Regions from separate parts of the Endozoicomonas gorgoniicola genome, predicted to be linked through region 1. Evidence: predicted binding sites of a transcription regulator. Region 1 holds the regulator's gene; the other holds the start of a gene.
The links. Region 1 encodes FNR, which switches genes on or off when oxygen is low (the NO sensors DNR and NnrR bind a similar motif). Its sites were predicted from a motif close to TTGATNTANATCAA; they were not measured.
Positions count from the first base shown of each region.

Region 2: NX722_RS04765 (DMSO/selenate family reductase complex A subunit) is a predicted target of FNR. The motif match lies at 2,808-2,821, and genes of this name have one in related genera.

Region 1 covers NZ_JAPFCC010000001.1:516,452-523,547, forward strand. Annotated here, with positions in the region: gene NX722_RS02365 (DUF547 domain-containing protein) at 1-104, shown strand, start outside; gene ttcA (tRNA 2-thiocytidine(32) synthetase TtcA) at 187-1,119, opposite strand; gene NX722_RS02375 (TraR/DksA family transcriptional regulator) at 1,528-1,863, shown strand; gene NX722_RS02380 (hypothetical protein) at 1,864-2,397, opposite strand; gene NX722_RS02385 (adenine phosphoribosyltransferase) at 2,530-3,072, opposite strand; gene fnr (fumarate/nitrate reduction transcriptional regulator Fnr) at 3,177-3,935, opposite strand; gene hemN (oxygen-independent coproporphyrinogen III oxidase) at 4,258-5,643, opposite strand; gene NX722_RS02400 (sulfite exporter TauE/SafE family protein) at 5,819-6,538, opposite strand; gene ccoS (cbb3-type cytochrome oxidase assembly protein CcoS) at 6,592-6,792, opposite strand; gene NX722_RS02410 (heavy metal translocating P-type ATPase) at 6,795-7,096, opposite strand, start outside.
Region 2 covers NZ_JAPFCC010000001.1:1,028,405-1,035,500, reverse strand. Annotated here, with positions in the region: gene NX722_RS04770 (DMSO/selenate family reductase complex B subunit) at 1-223, opposite strand, end outside; gene NX722_RS04765 (DMSO/selenate family reductase complex A subunit) at 237-2,669, opposite strand; gene moeA (molybdopterin molybdotransferase MoeA) at 3,018-4,259, opposite strand; gene mobB (molybdopterin-guanine dinucleotide biosynthesis protein B) at 4,252-4,794, opposite strand; molybdenum cofactor riboswitch at 4,903-5,046, shown strand; gene moaA (GTP 3',8-cyclase MoaA) at 5,035-6,015, shown strand; gene NX722_RS04745 (TorD/DmsD family molecular chaperone) at 6,190-6,855, shown strand; gene napF (ferredoxin-type protein NapF) at 6,876-7,096, shown strand, end outside.

The sequences.
Region 1 (7,096 bases):
AGTTGTTGCAGTTTGCTGACCCCGGACTTCGAACCCGCCTCGAGTCTTACAAGGGTGGAATCAGTTACCACTATAACTGGAAACTGAATGAGTTTCGTCGTTGATTATTACTTTCCAGTCTTGCCCGTCCCGGTTCTGGCCTGTCCTTTTCGTGAGATGCCAGAACCAGGGATGAACGAAAACAGATCAGGCAGAGGCTGGTTCGAAATTGATGACCTGCACAGTATTGTCTTCAGCGGCAGGCATGGCTTCCGGAATATTACCTGAGAATATCTCCTGACTGTCTTCAAACTCATAAGGCTTGCGTTCGCCGGAGCGATCTACTGTCAGACTGGCGAAATCGAACAGTTCGGTGTCTGCCATCTGCGAAGGGGCAATAGTTTGCATAGCCGTGAAGATGGATTCGATTCGGCTTGGGTGCTTCTTCTCCCATTCTGCCAGCATGGCTTTAATGTTTTGTCGCTGCAGGTTTTCCTGGGAGCCACACAGGTTACAGGGGATAATCGGGTAGTTCTGTATCTGTGCGAAACGGCTGATGTCTTTCTCGCGGCAGTAAGCCAGGGGGCGGATGATCACGTTGCGACCATCGTCTGAACGTAGCTTGGGGGGCATGGCAGACAGGCGGGAACCATAAAACATATTCAGGAACAGGGTTTCAACGATGTCGTCCTTATGGTGGCCCAGGGCGATTTTGGTGGCACCGATGTCCTCTGCAAAGGAGTAGAGCGTACCACGGCGCAGGCGGGAGCAAAGGCCGCAGGTGGTTTTACCTTCCGGAATCTTGGACTTTACCACTGAATACGTGTCGCGGTTAATGATGTGGTAAGGCACTCCGACATTGTCCAGATAGTCAGGCAGAACATGCTCCGGGAAACCCGGCTGTTTCTGGTCCAGGTTAACGGCGACCAGCTCAAAACGAATGGGGGCGCTTTTCTGCAGGCTCATCAGGATGTCGAGCATGGTGTAGCTGTCCTTACCCCCTGACAGGCAGACCATGATCCGGTCGCCCTCCTCAATCATATTGAAGTCTTCTATGGCTTTGCCGGTAAAGCGTCTCAGTTTTTTCTGGAGTTTATTGAAACTGTATTTTTCTGCGCCAGTCAGGGTGGACGAACTCATAGGTTTAGAACACTGATTCCGAAATAAAGCTGGAGATTATAGCTGTGTGCAATATTCAGCCGCAATCCGGTGCTTCTACCAACAGTCACCCCGGAAGCGTTGTTGATGTAGATCAATGTTCTGGTGCTGTTTCGGTATATGCAGAGTGTGTCATTATATGAGATAAAATGTTCTACAGGGTTGAAATCATCCGCTAACTTTAATCTGTGCTGAAAATAGACAGTTGGCTATGAATCAGAACGCTATCAGGGAATGTTGACTTAACCTGTATAAACCATTCAGGGGCAGTGCTTTTCGGCTTGCCGAATAATTTCCTTTGCTCATGGCTGTTTAAGCTGAATAACGGTAACTCAGGGATAGCCAGTACTAACAATAATCTTCGATAAACGCAATGTTCAGGGGATTTTTATGAGTGATTACAAAAAGTTGAGAGATTGGATGCTAAACCGCCGGGAAGCACTCAATGAGCGGTTGCATAGCATCAAAAAAGACGTCACTCGCAAAGCCAGTGCAGACTGGTCTGAGCAGGCTCAGGAGCGGGAAAATGATGAGGTTATTGATGCACTGGGGAATGAGGCCAGAATTGAGCTGAATAAGATCAATCTGGCTCTGGATCGAATGAATAATGATGAGTATGGTTATTGCGTCGTCTGTGGTGATGAGATCGCCTCCGCCCGATTGGGCGCTATGCCTTATGCCGATCTTTGCATCAAGTGTGCAGAAGCGCGTGATAGTCGTAGTTGATTAAAGACTTCGAATGACGGCTGTCGCCTGATTTTTACTGGCCTGGCTGGTTTCCCCTGTGATCAGCCTTTCATAACTGTCTACAAAGCTTTGCACTGACCCCGGGTTATGCCGGTGGAAATAGTTGTGCCACAGTTTGCCCAGTCCTTTGATATCGTCTTCTGGTAAGGAATGAATGCTTTTTTCAGTCCGGCAATAGATCAGCCATGCAATCGCCGTTGCATAGGACAGGTTGGTGGCCAGTTCATGGTGAGGGTGACACAGAAATTCTCTCTGGCTGGCCAGGCCTCTGACCAGGCTCGACAGTTCTGACCTTTTTGCCAGGTAAAAGTCCCAGATATTCCGGTGCATTCGGGGAGAGATATGATAAATCCCCAGAGCCCGATGATGATCCTGTTTGATATGAAACCCCAGCTCTGACTCTCTGGCCGCTGTTCCCAGCAACAGGTTTTCGGCGGTTGGGCTCCACATTTTGAGATGCTTCAGGGTGGGACGGACAACGTAATGGCGCAATTCCTTTGCACAAATTCCCATACCTTGATCCTTCGTGAGGTTTAATACTCGTTTTATCGTATCACTGGCTTAATACTGAAGCATCTGCCATTTTGGAAATAATCTGTAAGAGATGCCATACAAAGAGGAGCTGCTGACTCACTCTAACAGAGCTTATTCCCCTTCAAAGGCGCACAACGAAAAGGTGGGAACGCCTGCATTTTGCAGACGACGGGAGCCGCCAAGGTCAGGCAGGTCCATAATCGCTGCCGCCTCAATGGTTCTTGCGCCCAGTTTTTCAATGAGCTGAACCGCAGCCAGCAGAGTGCCACCCGTTGCAATCAGGTCGTCAACCAGTAAGACCCGGTCACCTTTTTGCAGGCTGTCGGCATGAACCTCCAGGCTGGCTGTTCCATACTCCAGATCGTATTCTACCGAGATGGTTTTGGCGGGCAGTTTACCTTTTTTGCGAAACAGAACCAGAGGCTTGTTGAGTACATAGGAAAGGTTGGAGCCGATCAGAAAGCCCCGTGCATCCATTGCACCAATATGGCTGAAATCCAGCTCCATGTAACGGTGGATAAAACTGTCCATCACGCCACGCCAGGCTTTTGGGTTTTCAAAAATGGTGGAAACATCCCGGAACAGAATGCCTGGCTTGGGCCAGTCGGGAACAGTACGAATCTGGGACTTGAGATAAAAATCGTCGATGATCATGAAGTGGCAACCATATGCTGTGAAAGTGCTGATCATGGCTTGGAGAAAACCACTGCCGTACGGTGCCATCGGACTGTACGACAGTGTGAACAGGTTACATCAAATCAGTTTATTGCAATGATCTGTTCAATATCAGCGGCTTTTCCGCCAGCCAGAGAGCATAGTTGAACTGCGTCACGAATTTCAATTTCCTTGCCAACAGCCGAAATCAGGCCGTTTTTCTGGAAACGAGTGAAAACACGGCTAACCGTCTCTACTGCCAGACCCAGATAGTTGCCCATCTCGTTACGGGACATGGACAGTCTGAAAGACTGGGATGAGAAACCACGACGACGGAAACGGCTGGCAAGATTGATCAGGAATGTAGCGATACGCTCGTCTGCATTCTTCTTGGACAGCAGCATCATCATTTGCTGGTCTTCCCTGATTTTTTTGCTCATCAGGCGCATCAGGTGACGACCCAGCTCCGGGAATTCGTCAGACAGCATTTCCAGCTGCTCAAACGGAATCTCACACACCATGGTGGTTTCCATGGCCTGGGCGGAGACCGGATACATGTCAGTGTCCATACCGCTCAGGCCGAGGATTTCGCTTGGCAGGTAGAAGGCAGTAATCTGTTCTTCACCTTCGTTAGTTGCTGTGTAGGTTTTGATAGCCCCGGAACGCACAGCGTATACGCTGTCGAACGGGTCTCCTTCCAGAAACAGGTGTTCCCCTTTTTTCAGCGGGCGGCCGCGTTTTATGATTCGATCCAGATTGTCAATGTCTTTCACGCTCAACGCCAGCGGCAGGCACAGAGAGCTGAGACTGCAATCCCTGCATGCCACATGGCTTGGTTGTCGGACGTTGGGCTTAGACGTCATTGAGTGCCCTCAAGGTCTTAAATGCAAAACGCTGACTATTGTATGGAAAATATTTGGAAAGTGTAAGTGCGGTGTTGACTTACGAATGTTGATATTGATTGTTTTTTGAACTTAATTCGGTAAGTCGCATTATGTTGCGGCTGATAGCTGGTCTTATTAGTGAATGCTTTGCCCTTTTTCTGGGTTTGAGCAGGGTGTTTGCGACTTTTTATACGACGCCCTTTAAGAAGCAGGAGTTTCATTGTTGTTGTCGGCTTATTGAGCACTGCACAGATCAGAGTTAGAGCGACTAACCTCTGATCTATGTAAAAGGATATCCAGATTAAATCACTTTAGAAAAAAGCTTCGTGTTTTTTTGCTCCTGATAATACCGGTCAAACACCATGCAGATATTTCGTATCAGCAGTTTGCCTACCGGTGTGACTTCCAGAATTTCGGGTGTTATGACGATCAGACCATCCTGTGCCAGTGGTTTTAAGTTGATCAGTTCAGACAGAAAGTAGCTGGGAAAATCAATAGAATATTGCTGCTCAATTGTTTCTGGTTTTAGTCTGAAATGGCAGATCAGCTCGTTGATGACACTCTGACGAATCTGGTCATCTCTGGTCATTTTCAGACCGCGCTTAATCGGCAACTGACTTTGCTCGATAGCAGACTGGTATTCAGCCATATTTGTATAGTTCTGGATATAGGTGTTGCCTACCTTGCTGATAGAAGAGATGCCCATACCTATCAGGTCACACTGGCTGTGTGTGGTATAACCCTGAAAGTTGCGATGCAGCGTGCCGTCTTCCTGTGCTACTGCCAGCTCGTCATCGGGTAGTGCAAAATGATCCATGCCGATGTAAACATAGCCACTGTCCAGTAACCTGCGGGTCGCCTGCTGCAGAATCTGCAGTTTGACATCGGCAGGTGGCAGGTCTCTCTCATTTATTCGACGCTGTGGCATAAAGCGATGTGGCAGGTGAGCGTAGTTAAACAGCGACAGACGATCGGGTTGCATCGCGATCACCTTATCAATGGTAGTCATGAATCCGCTGAGCGTCTGTTGCGGCAGCCCGTATATCAGGTCCATGTGAACCGATTTGAATGCCATGGTGCGGGCTGCATCAAGAACCGATTCAATTTGCGCTTCGCTTTGTACCCGGTTAACCGCCTGCTGTACCACCGGGTCCAGATCCTGAACGCCAATGCTGATGCGGGTAAAGCCCTGGTCCCGCAATGTCGCCATCATGGGCCAGTCTACTTCACGAGGGTCCAGTTCGATGGAGTAATCAATGTCACTCCCGTGGGACAGTTTGAAGTGTTCAGATACCTTGTTCATCAACGCTGAAATCTGTTCCTGATTAAGGAAAGTGGGCGTGCCGCCCCCAAGGTGTAGCTGTTGTACTTCCTGATCGTCATTATACAGGTCTGCCTGCAGCTCAATTTCTTTGAACAGGTAGTTCAGGTAAGTGTCTGCCTGCTCTTTGCGCTGAGTGACAATCTTGTTGCAGGCACAGTAGTAACAAACGTGCTGGCAAAACGGAATATGGAAATACAGCGACAGAGGCTTGTCTGTGGCTGAACTACGCCAGGCGCTGGACTGATAATGCTGCTTGTCGAAGTCTTCAGAAAACTGAACTGCCGTTGGGTATGAGGTATAGCGTGGACCAGACAGGTCATACTTGCTAATCAGTCCTGTATCCCACACGGGTGTGTTATTCATAGTTTTTCTCATGTTGTTCTTGTCAGGTCATCAGTCAGCCGTCGACCTTGTGAAATGTTGTTTTAGTTTACGAAAAGGGTGGATAGATAAAGTTGATGTGTGTCAATAGGTAGGGTGCGTAATTTACATTTCTTTGATTTAATTGATCAGGGTCAGGTAGATGAGGTCGTACCGGCTACATTGAGTGACTGCTCATGGCCAGTAAAGACATAACCCATTTTTGATGTGGACCGGGAATAGCCCAGAGCCCAAACAGGATCATTAATACGCCCGCAATGTTGCGGGTAGCTGCTGCCTGAATCAGCGAGGTTAACTGTCTGGCAAACAGACCCGTTAAAAAGACAGCGGGCAAGGTACCGAGCCCAAACAGGCACATCAATAAGGCCGATTGCAGGGCATTGCCCTGAGTGGCGCTCCAGACCAGTGTGCTGTAGACCATTCCGCAGGGAAGCCAGCCCCAGAGGCTGCCCAGCGTCAGGGCATTAGGCAGATTACGAATCGGCAGTAAACGACTGGCTGCTGGCTGAATATGTTTCCATAGTCGTCCACCAAACTGTTCCAGACGCATAAGGCCCCGCCACCAACCGCTAATATAAAGCCCCATGGCGATCAGCATAATGCCTGCGACACCGCGCAAGGCCAGATGAAGTCCACGACTGAGGTCGCCCAGATACCAGCCAATACTACCCAGAATAAAACCAGCCAGTGCATAGCTACCTATCCTGCCCAGGTGATAGGTCAGCATTAAGACCGTTGTCTGCCAGCGATTTTTGCCCTGAAGCGACAGGCTTAACGCCGAGGTAATACCGCCACACATGCCAATACAGTGAGCGCTGCCCAGCAGTCCGATACTGAGCGCGGTCAGATAAACAGGCATGGTATGGCTTAGCTCCATCTCAATATATCCAGTAATTTATTATTCTCAGAAAGATCATGTGTTTTGCATATTTATGATTCTAAAGGCTTTTTTTTCCCACTACTCTGACATGTGTCAGTTTCTGGCTTTATTGTTTTGTCTTCATAAAGAATGCTATGAGCCGGACCTTCGAGGTCATCAAACTGCCCACTGTCTACTGCCCAGAAAAACAACCTGATGGCGAGGGCAATAAACAGAACGGCAAGGGGGATGAGAATAAACAGGCTTTCCATGTTTATATCCTTATGGCCGGGTTGTATACAGAGGGTGGTTCTGAGCACTCAGAAACCGGGACACGGCTGTTTTTTTGTTGTCCACCCAGGCGCAGGGCATTGCCCACAACAATCAGTGAACTCAGTGCCATACCTATGGCTGCCATCCAGGGGGCGATCAGACCTGCTGCTGCCAGAGGCAGTGCGCTAAGGTTATACAGCAGTGACCAGGTCAGGTTCTGGCGAATGACTGAACGGGTTTTGCGAGCCAGCTGCCAGGCATCCAGCAAACGACTTAAGTCGTTAGATAGCAGGACGGCGTCGG
Region 2 (7,096 bases), 510 kb from region 1:
AGGCAGGCTGCGCACAGTGGTTACAGCTGATGGATACATAATAAGCAAACACATCATTGCTGAAAGTACCGTCTTCGTGCTGAACCCAGTCGCCTCCGGAGTATTCGTAAACACGACGCCAGTTCATACCTACTGGCAGATCATTTTTGTCTTTACAAGACAGTTGACAGGTTTTACAGCCGGTACACTTACTGGTATCGACATAGAATCCCATTTGAGCCATTGTTCAATACTCCTCAGACCCTGGCGATTTCAACCAGATTGGTGTGTTGGGGGTTCCCTTTCGACAAAGGTGTTGGCCTTTGATTCGTTAACACATTAAAACAACCACCACGATCAACCCCTTTACGATCCGGCTTGTACCAGGCACCTTCACCCAAAGCCATCACTCCGGGAATGATTCGTGGAGTGACCTTAGCCAGAACCCGGGTTTCACCACGGTCATTCCAGATGCGTACCTGATCGCCATTTTTAATGCCACGAGCCTTCGCATCCACTGGGTTCATCCAGACACCATCCATCACGGCTTCACGCAGTACCGGAATGTTATGATAAGTCGAGTGAACCCGCCCTTTAGTGTGGAAACCGACCAGCTGCAAAGGATACTTCTCTGTCAGCGGATCAAGATGACTTTCCCAGGTGGTCACATATTGCGGTATCGGGGTGATGACATCGCCTTCAGGCAGAACCCACTCTTTTGCAATCTTCTCCAGCTTGGTGGAGTAGATTTCAATTTTACCCGAAGGTGTCCCTAACGCGTGTTTCACCGGGTCAGTACGGAAGTCTTCCAGTGCAACCCGGTTATCTTCCGGCGCCATTACCCTTAAAGGACCGTCTTTTCGCAGCTGTTCCAGAGAAGGTAGACGGGAATCTTTGGCCCGGGCTCCGGCGTACAGATGCTCAACCCACTGCTCATGGGTACGACCCTCTGTATACTGCTCACGAATTCCAAAACGTTCCGCCACGCCCACACACACATCGTAAGCACTGCGGCACTCATACATCGGCTTAATAGCGGGAACCAGAGGTACAACTGCACCCATAGAACCGGAAGCGTAACCATCGGAGCTGACCTCTGTGTTTTCCAGAGTCGTCACATCAGGTAACAGCAAATCAGCAAAGCGTGCGCTCGGTGTCATATGGTTATCGAGAAGAACGATAAACTCACACAGGCTTTCATCTCGCAAGATTTCTCTCGTGCGGTTTATATCAGCATGCTGGTTTGCCAACATATTACTGGCATAACTGATCAGCATTTTAATTGACGTGTTTAATTGCTTAACGCCAAGAACACCATCCGTTTTGTCTGTCATTTCCTGACCCCGGACGATAGCATCCGTCCAGCCAAAGAAAGGAATAGCAGCTTTTACAGGGTTTTTTCCGGTCGGAATCATTGGCACCGGATAGCTATAGTTCGCAGGCATATCACCGGTATTAGTACCGGGCAGACCAATGTTACCGGTCAGAATGGGCAACATAACAATAGAGCGGGCTGACTGCTCACCGTTGGCCTGACGTTGAATGCCAGTACCCTGAAGGATATAAGCCGGTTTGGCAGAACCAATTTCGCGAGCCAGCTGAATAATCTTTTTGGCTGGAATACCAGTCATGCCAGAAGCCCACACAGGTGTCTTTTCGATACCGTCGGGCCCCTGACCCAGGATATGAGCTTTATAGTGTCCATTTTTCGGTGCACTGGCTGGCAGTGTTTTTTCATCATAGCCCTGGCAATATTTATCCAGGAATGCCTGATCCACCAGGTTCTCGGTAATCAACACATGGGCAATACCTTCAACCAGCGCAGCATCGGTTCCGGGACGAATAGGAATCCATTCATCTTCTTTACCCAGCATAGTGTCGGTATAACGAGGATCAATAATGATGGTACGAACATTTCTCTCACGCACAGCCACACTGTGTTCGTAAATTTCACCACCGCCACTCATTCGGGTTTCAGCCGGGTTGTACCCAAACATCACCAGCAGATCTGCGTTCTTAATTTCTGAGGTATAACTGCCATTAGCAGCGGCCTTGGTATCGCCGTATGTGAAAGGCAGGGCATGCTGAATCTGCCCCCAGCTGTAGTTACCCCAGTATTTCAGGTATCCACCCAGCATATTCATCAGGCGATGCAGGGCATGCTGACCATCTGTACGATAGCCTTGGGTACCAGTGCCATAGGTGAAAAAGATGGAATCATTGCCGTGGGTGTCAATCGTGTACTTCAGCTTATCGGCCAGCAAGTCCAGGGCTTCGTCCCAGCTAATGCGTTCAAAACGCCCTTCACCACGCTCACCGATACGTTTCATCGGGTATTTCAGACGATCCGGATTATAAACCCGATGTTTAATAGAACGACCTCGCAGGCAGGCACGAATCTGGTGCTCTCCAAAAACTTTATCATCACCCCGATTATCAGACTCTATTTGGGTAATAACGCCGTCATTGGTATGCACCTGCAGTGCGCAGCGGCTCCCGCAATTCACCATACAGGCGGACCAGGTCGTTTTGTTTTCGGGGGTTTTCTTATCAGTAAAAGAAGCTTTGGCAACAGACTTTAACGGCAGTCCAGCGCTGACTACAGAGGCGCCTCCTAACAGCGAGCCCCACTTCATAAAGCGGCGCCGCTTCATAGGCGACAGGATCGTTTCATCAAGCCAGTTTTTCATTGAGTGCTCCGGTCAATTGGGTTTGACCTGAGTAGCAAACTCCTGAAATAAAATGTTTTTTAATAGGCACATGGACGAGAGCTTGCAAGTCAGGATTCAGGCTGTGCAGATAATAAAGGTATGTTTTGCAGTCGATAATTGATCTGAGTCAACTAATGTTGACTATTTTTTGTGCTACCAAATATTAAACACACTGACTATGCGGTCACCACTAACGCAATTGCGGCATCTGCCTGCCATACAAAGCCTGCCCCTAACGTACCCGCAGATAAGAATGATTGAGATTTGCCGCCACCGGTGCAGGGTGGCGGCGAAGAGTGGCGGCGAAGAGTGGCGGCGAAGAGTGTGTTAATTCATCAGCAGATGAGTAAACAGCTGAACCGTTACCTGCTCCCCCTCTGCCACATCACCCTGTTGCTCAGACAGAACGATATAACAGTTAGCCAGACTCATGGAACGCATCACTCCGGAACCCTGGCTGCCTGTAGTCACCACTTCCATCTGCCCATCCGCGCCGGTTGACAGAATACCGCGCTGAAACTCTCTCCGTCCCGGCCTCTTCTTAAGCGGGGTTTTACACACAGCCTGAATGGTTTGCAGACCAGCTGCGCGGGTACCCATCAAGTGCAGAAGAGCGGGCGTTGCCAGCTGCTGAAACGTTATCGTGGCGGAAACCGGATTACCGGGCAAACCAATAAACCAGCTATCAGGCAGTCGTCCAAAGGCAAAAGGCTTGCCGGGCTTGATCGCCAGTTTCCAGAACGACATGGTGCCCATTTCCTGCAGAATATCCTTAACGAAATCGGCATCACCCACGGAAACACCGCCCGAAGTAATGACGACATCCGCCTGCTGATCTGCTTTTGTAAAAGCCTGACGCAGCGCTTCCGGATCATCAGCAATTAGCCCCAGATCAATAACCTCAATGCCCAGACGCTTCAGCATGGCTTTTAATGCAAAACGATTACTGTCGTAAATATCGCCCGGCCTTAGCGACTGTCCCGGCAATTTCAGCTCATCACCCGTAGAAAACAGCGCTACTTTGACACGACGAAAGACTTTTACTTCAGGAACACCGAGGGAAGCCAGCACCCCCAGGTCCTGTGCCCTCACTCTATGACCCGCCGCAAACACCTTACAACCTTCCGGGATATCTTCGCCCGCAAGACGGACATTATTACCGGTGACTTCAGGTTTATTCAGAAACTGAACACCGTTGTCCGTTACATTCACCTGCTCCTGCATAATCACAGTGTCTGCGCTATCCGGTACGCTGGCACCGGTCATAATCCGGATACACTGTCCGGCAGGCAGTTCGCCAGCATAAGGGTGGCCGGCCAGTGACTGCCCGGCCAGTGGCAGCGTATCGGTATTCTCCAGGTCTTTAAGCCGCAGGGCATAACCGTCCATGGCTGAATTATTGTGGGAAGGAACATTGACGGGCGAAATAACAGGTTCAGCCAGCACCCGGTCCAGAGCATCCTCCAGGGCGACCTGTTCAACCCCGGATACCGGGGTAATTTCCTGACGGAGTTTTTCCAGTCCCTGCTCCAGGGGCATCAGTCCGGGAGTTGAACAGCAATCAGTCATGGGATAATTCCTTTAAAAAAGTGGCAACAATAAAGTCTGCAATCTGTTCAGGATGGTTGATATCCAGAACCGGCATTAAACGCTCTGGCTGATAGCCAGAATCATCACAGGCGATGGCAATAATATTGGGGTCGCCGGGATGCAACGGCAGCTTGTTGAGAACGGGCCGGTACAGCTCGATCTTGGTAAAAGGCTCATCACGAAACCCTTCCACCACGACCAGGTCCAGGTTATCCAGGTCCAGCAAACGAAGCTGTTCTTCAAGCATACGGGGGGTATCCGGGTCTCGCTCGGTATAACAGACAGACCGCTGTGGCGTGCTCAACACCAGTTGTGTGGCACCCGCATGCCGCAAACGATAACTGTCCTTGCCCGGCTTGTCCGGATCAATATCATGGTGCGATGCTTTTACCATTCCCACCCTGAGTTTTCGCCCCACCAGAATGGGCAGCAGCTTTTCCAGCAGCGTGGTCTTACCCGTGCCACTGTAAGCCGCAAATCCGATTAGAGGTGTTTGACAATTTACAATGTTCATAATTAACAAAGCCAACAAAAATCGAGCTGTATGATAAACATTTTTTCACAATGCAGCTTTTCTGTATGGAAATCACCCGCACAGATCGTTAGGATAGTCCCTGAAAATTATTATTATGAGCGCCGAGCTTCAGTCCCTAAACCCATGGCATGGTTCTGAAGCCGTAGCAGAATGATGTACTCGCTGCTACCAGGGTTCTGGCAGAAATGCCAGTGCCTCCCGCATTTGGAAAGGTGTTTGATGTTACGTTTGCAAGACAATCTGGGGCGGACCTTCCCCTACCTGAGACTCTCGATTACCGACCTGTGTAATTTCCGCTGCAACTACTGTTTGCCTGACGGGTGTGGAGAACACCACCATAAGCAATCCCTGACCGTAGACGAAATACGACGATTAATTAGTGCTTTCGCCCGGCTGGGTGTAGAAAAAGTGCGTATTACCGGTGGTGAGCCGACCCTGCGCCATGAATTTAACGACATTGTATCGACGATTAAACAGATTCCCGGTATTCAGACCGTCGCCATGACCACCAATGGTTACAGGATGGATGAGCGAATTGAGTCCTGGCTGGAAGCCGGGGTGGATGCTATTAACGTCAGCGTTGACAGCCTGGATGCCCGTGGCTTCCAGACCATCACCGGTCATAACCGTCTGCAGGAAATCCTGAACGGTATCGACAGAGGTTTCCAGCTGGGCATGAGCGGCTTCAAAGTTAACGCCGTACTGATGCGTGGCCACAATGCCGATCAGCTGCCTGACTTCCTGAACTGGATAAAAGACCAGCCCATCACCCTGCGATTTATTGAGCTGATGCAAACCGGCGACAATCAGGACTTCTTTAACCAGCAACATCTGGCTGGCAATACGGTTCGGGATCAACTGCTCGAAAGCGGATGGGTCAGGGTGGCACGACACAAATCGGCAGGTCCGGCGCAGGAGTATTACCACCCGCAATACCGTGGTCGCATTGGTCTCATTACCCCCTACTCACCGGATTTCTGTGACGATTGCAACCGCCTTCGGGTAACCAGCCTGGGCAAACTACAGCTGTGCCTGTTCGGCGATCAGGGCTATGACCTCAGAGACCTGCTGCAGTACGATCAGCAGCAGCCGGAACTGATTAACCGCATCCAGAATTTTCTGCAGCTGAAGCAGGGTAAACATTTTCTGCAAAATGGCTATACCGGTGGCACAGCCACGCTGGCACAGATTGGTGGCTAACCAGGCCACCTGGCCTCTGCCACTTTCTGTGCGATTTCTGTGCGATTTCTGTGGAACACCATCCCAAACGCGAAACTTTCACCGGACAAGTCGCAAGAGACATCACCTCCCTGAAATGGGATCATCCAGACTCTACCAGCTGCTTCTTACTTCTTCGATTAACGGGTAATAACCATGAGCAATGAAACCCCGACGATTCTGGCGGACTTCCAGTTTTCCTGTCAGCTGATTTACCAGTGCCTACATCAGACACCTGACGTTGAGTTTCTGGAGCAGTTGAAACAGCTTGCCGATCACGGACAGGACAGCACTTCCCACCATGAAATAAATGACGGACTGACATTAATTGCCAAAGGTCTGCAGTCGTCTGCACCAGAGGCTATTCGTAATATTCAAGCCGATTACGCCGAACTGTTTGTGGGTCCGGAAGAACTTAAAGCAGCGCCCTGGGCTTCTGTTTATCTGACTGAAGAACAGACACTGTGTGGCGAACCTACCCTTGCCGCTAAACAGTTCTACCGTGACTGTGGCATTGAAATAGACACAGGAACACGGGAGCCGGAAGACCACCTGGGCCTGATGTTTGCCTTTATGGCTGACCGCCTTGCCAAAATGGTGGAAACAGAACCAGACAGTGCCTGTCTGGACACCCAGCGTGACGTATTAAAAGATTTCTTAACTGGACATGTACTGACCTGGGCTCCCCGCTTTCTGGAAGTACTGTACGACAATGCACAAACCGATGTGTACCGTGGCATCAGCCAGCTGATAAAAGGCAGCCTTGAACAACTGGCCGCCCTGACCGGGGCTGAATATCGGATTGTCAGACTGTATCGCTGAACGTTTTGATGAACAGATCAATGAACCATTCAGAAGAACTCGCCTCCCCCGGTCGCCGGGCGTTATTTCGACGACTGGTCAAACCTAAACCGGTTGAACTGCCTGAATCGATCTATCCACGCCCACCCTGGGCGCAGGATAACCAGACATTTCTGGCGTTGTGTGATCGCTGTGACCGGTGCATAGATGCCTGCCCACAACGGGTGATTCGCCAGTCAGAGGAAAGCCATCCCGTGTTAAA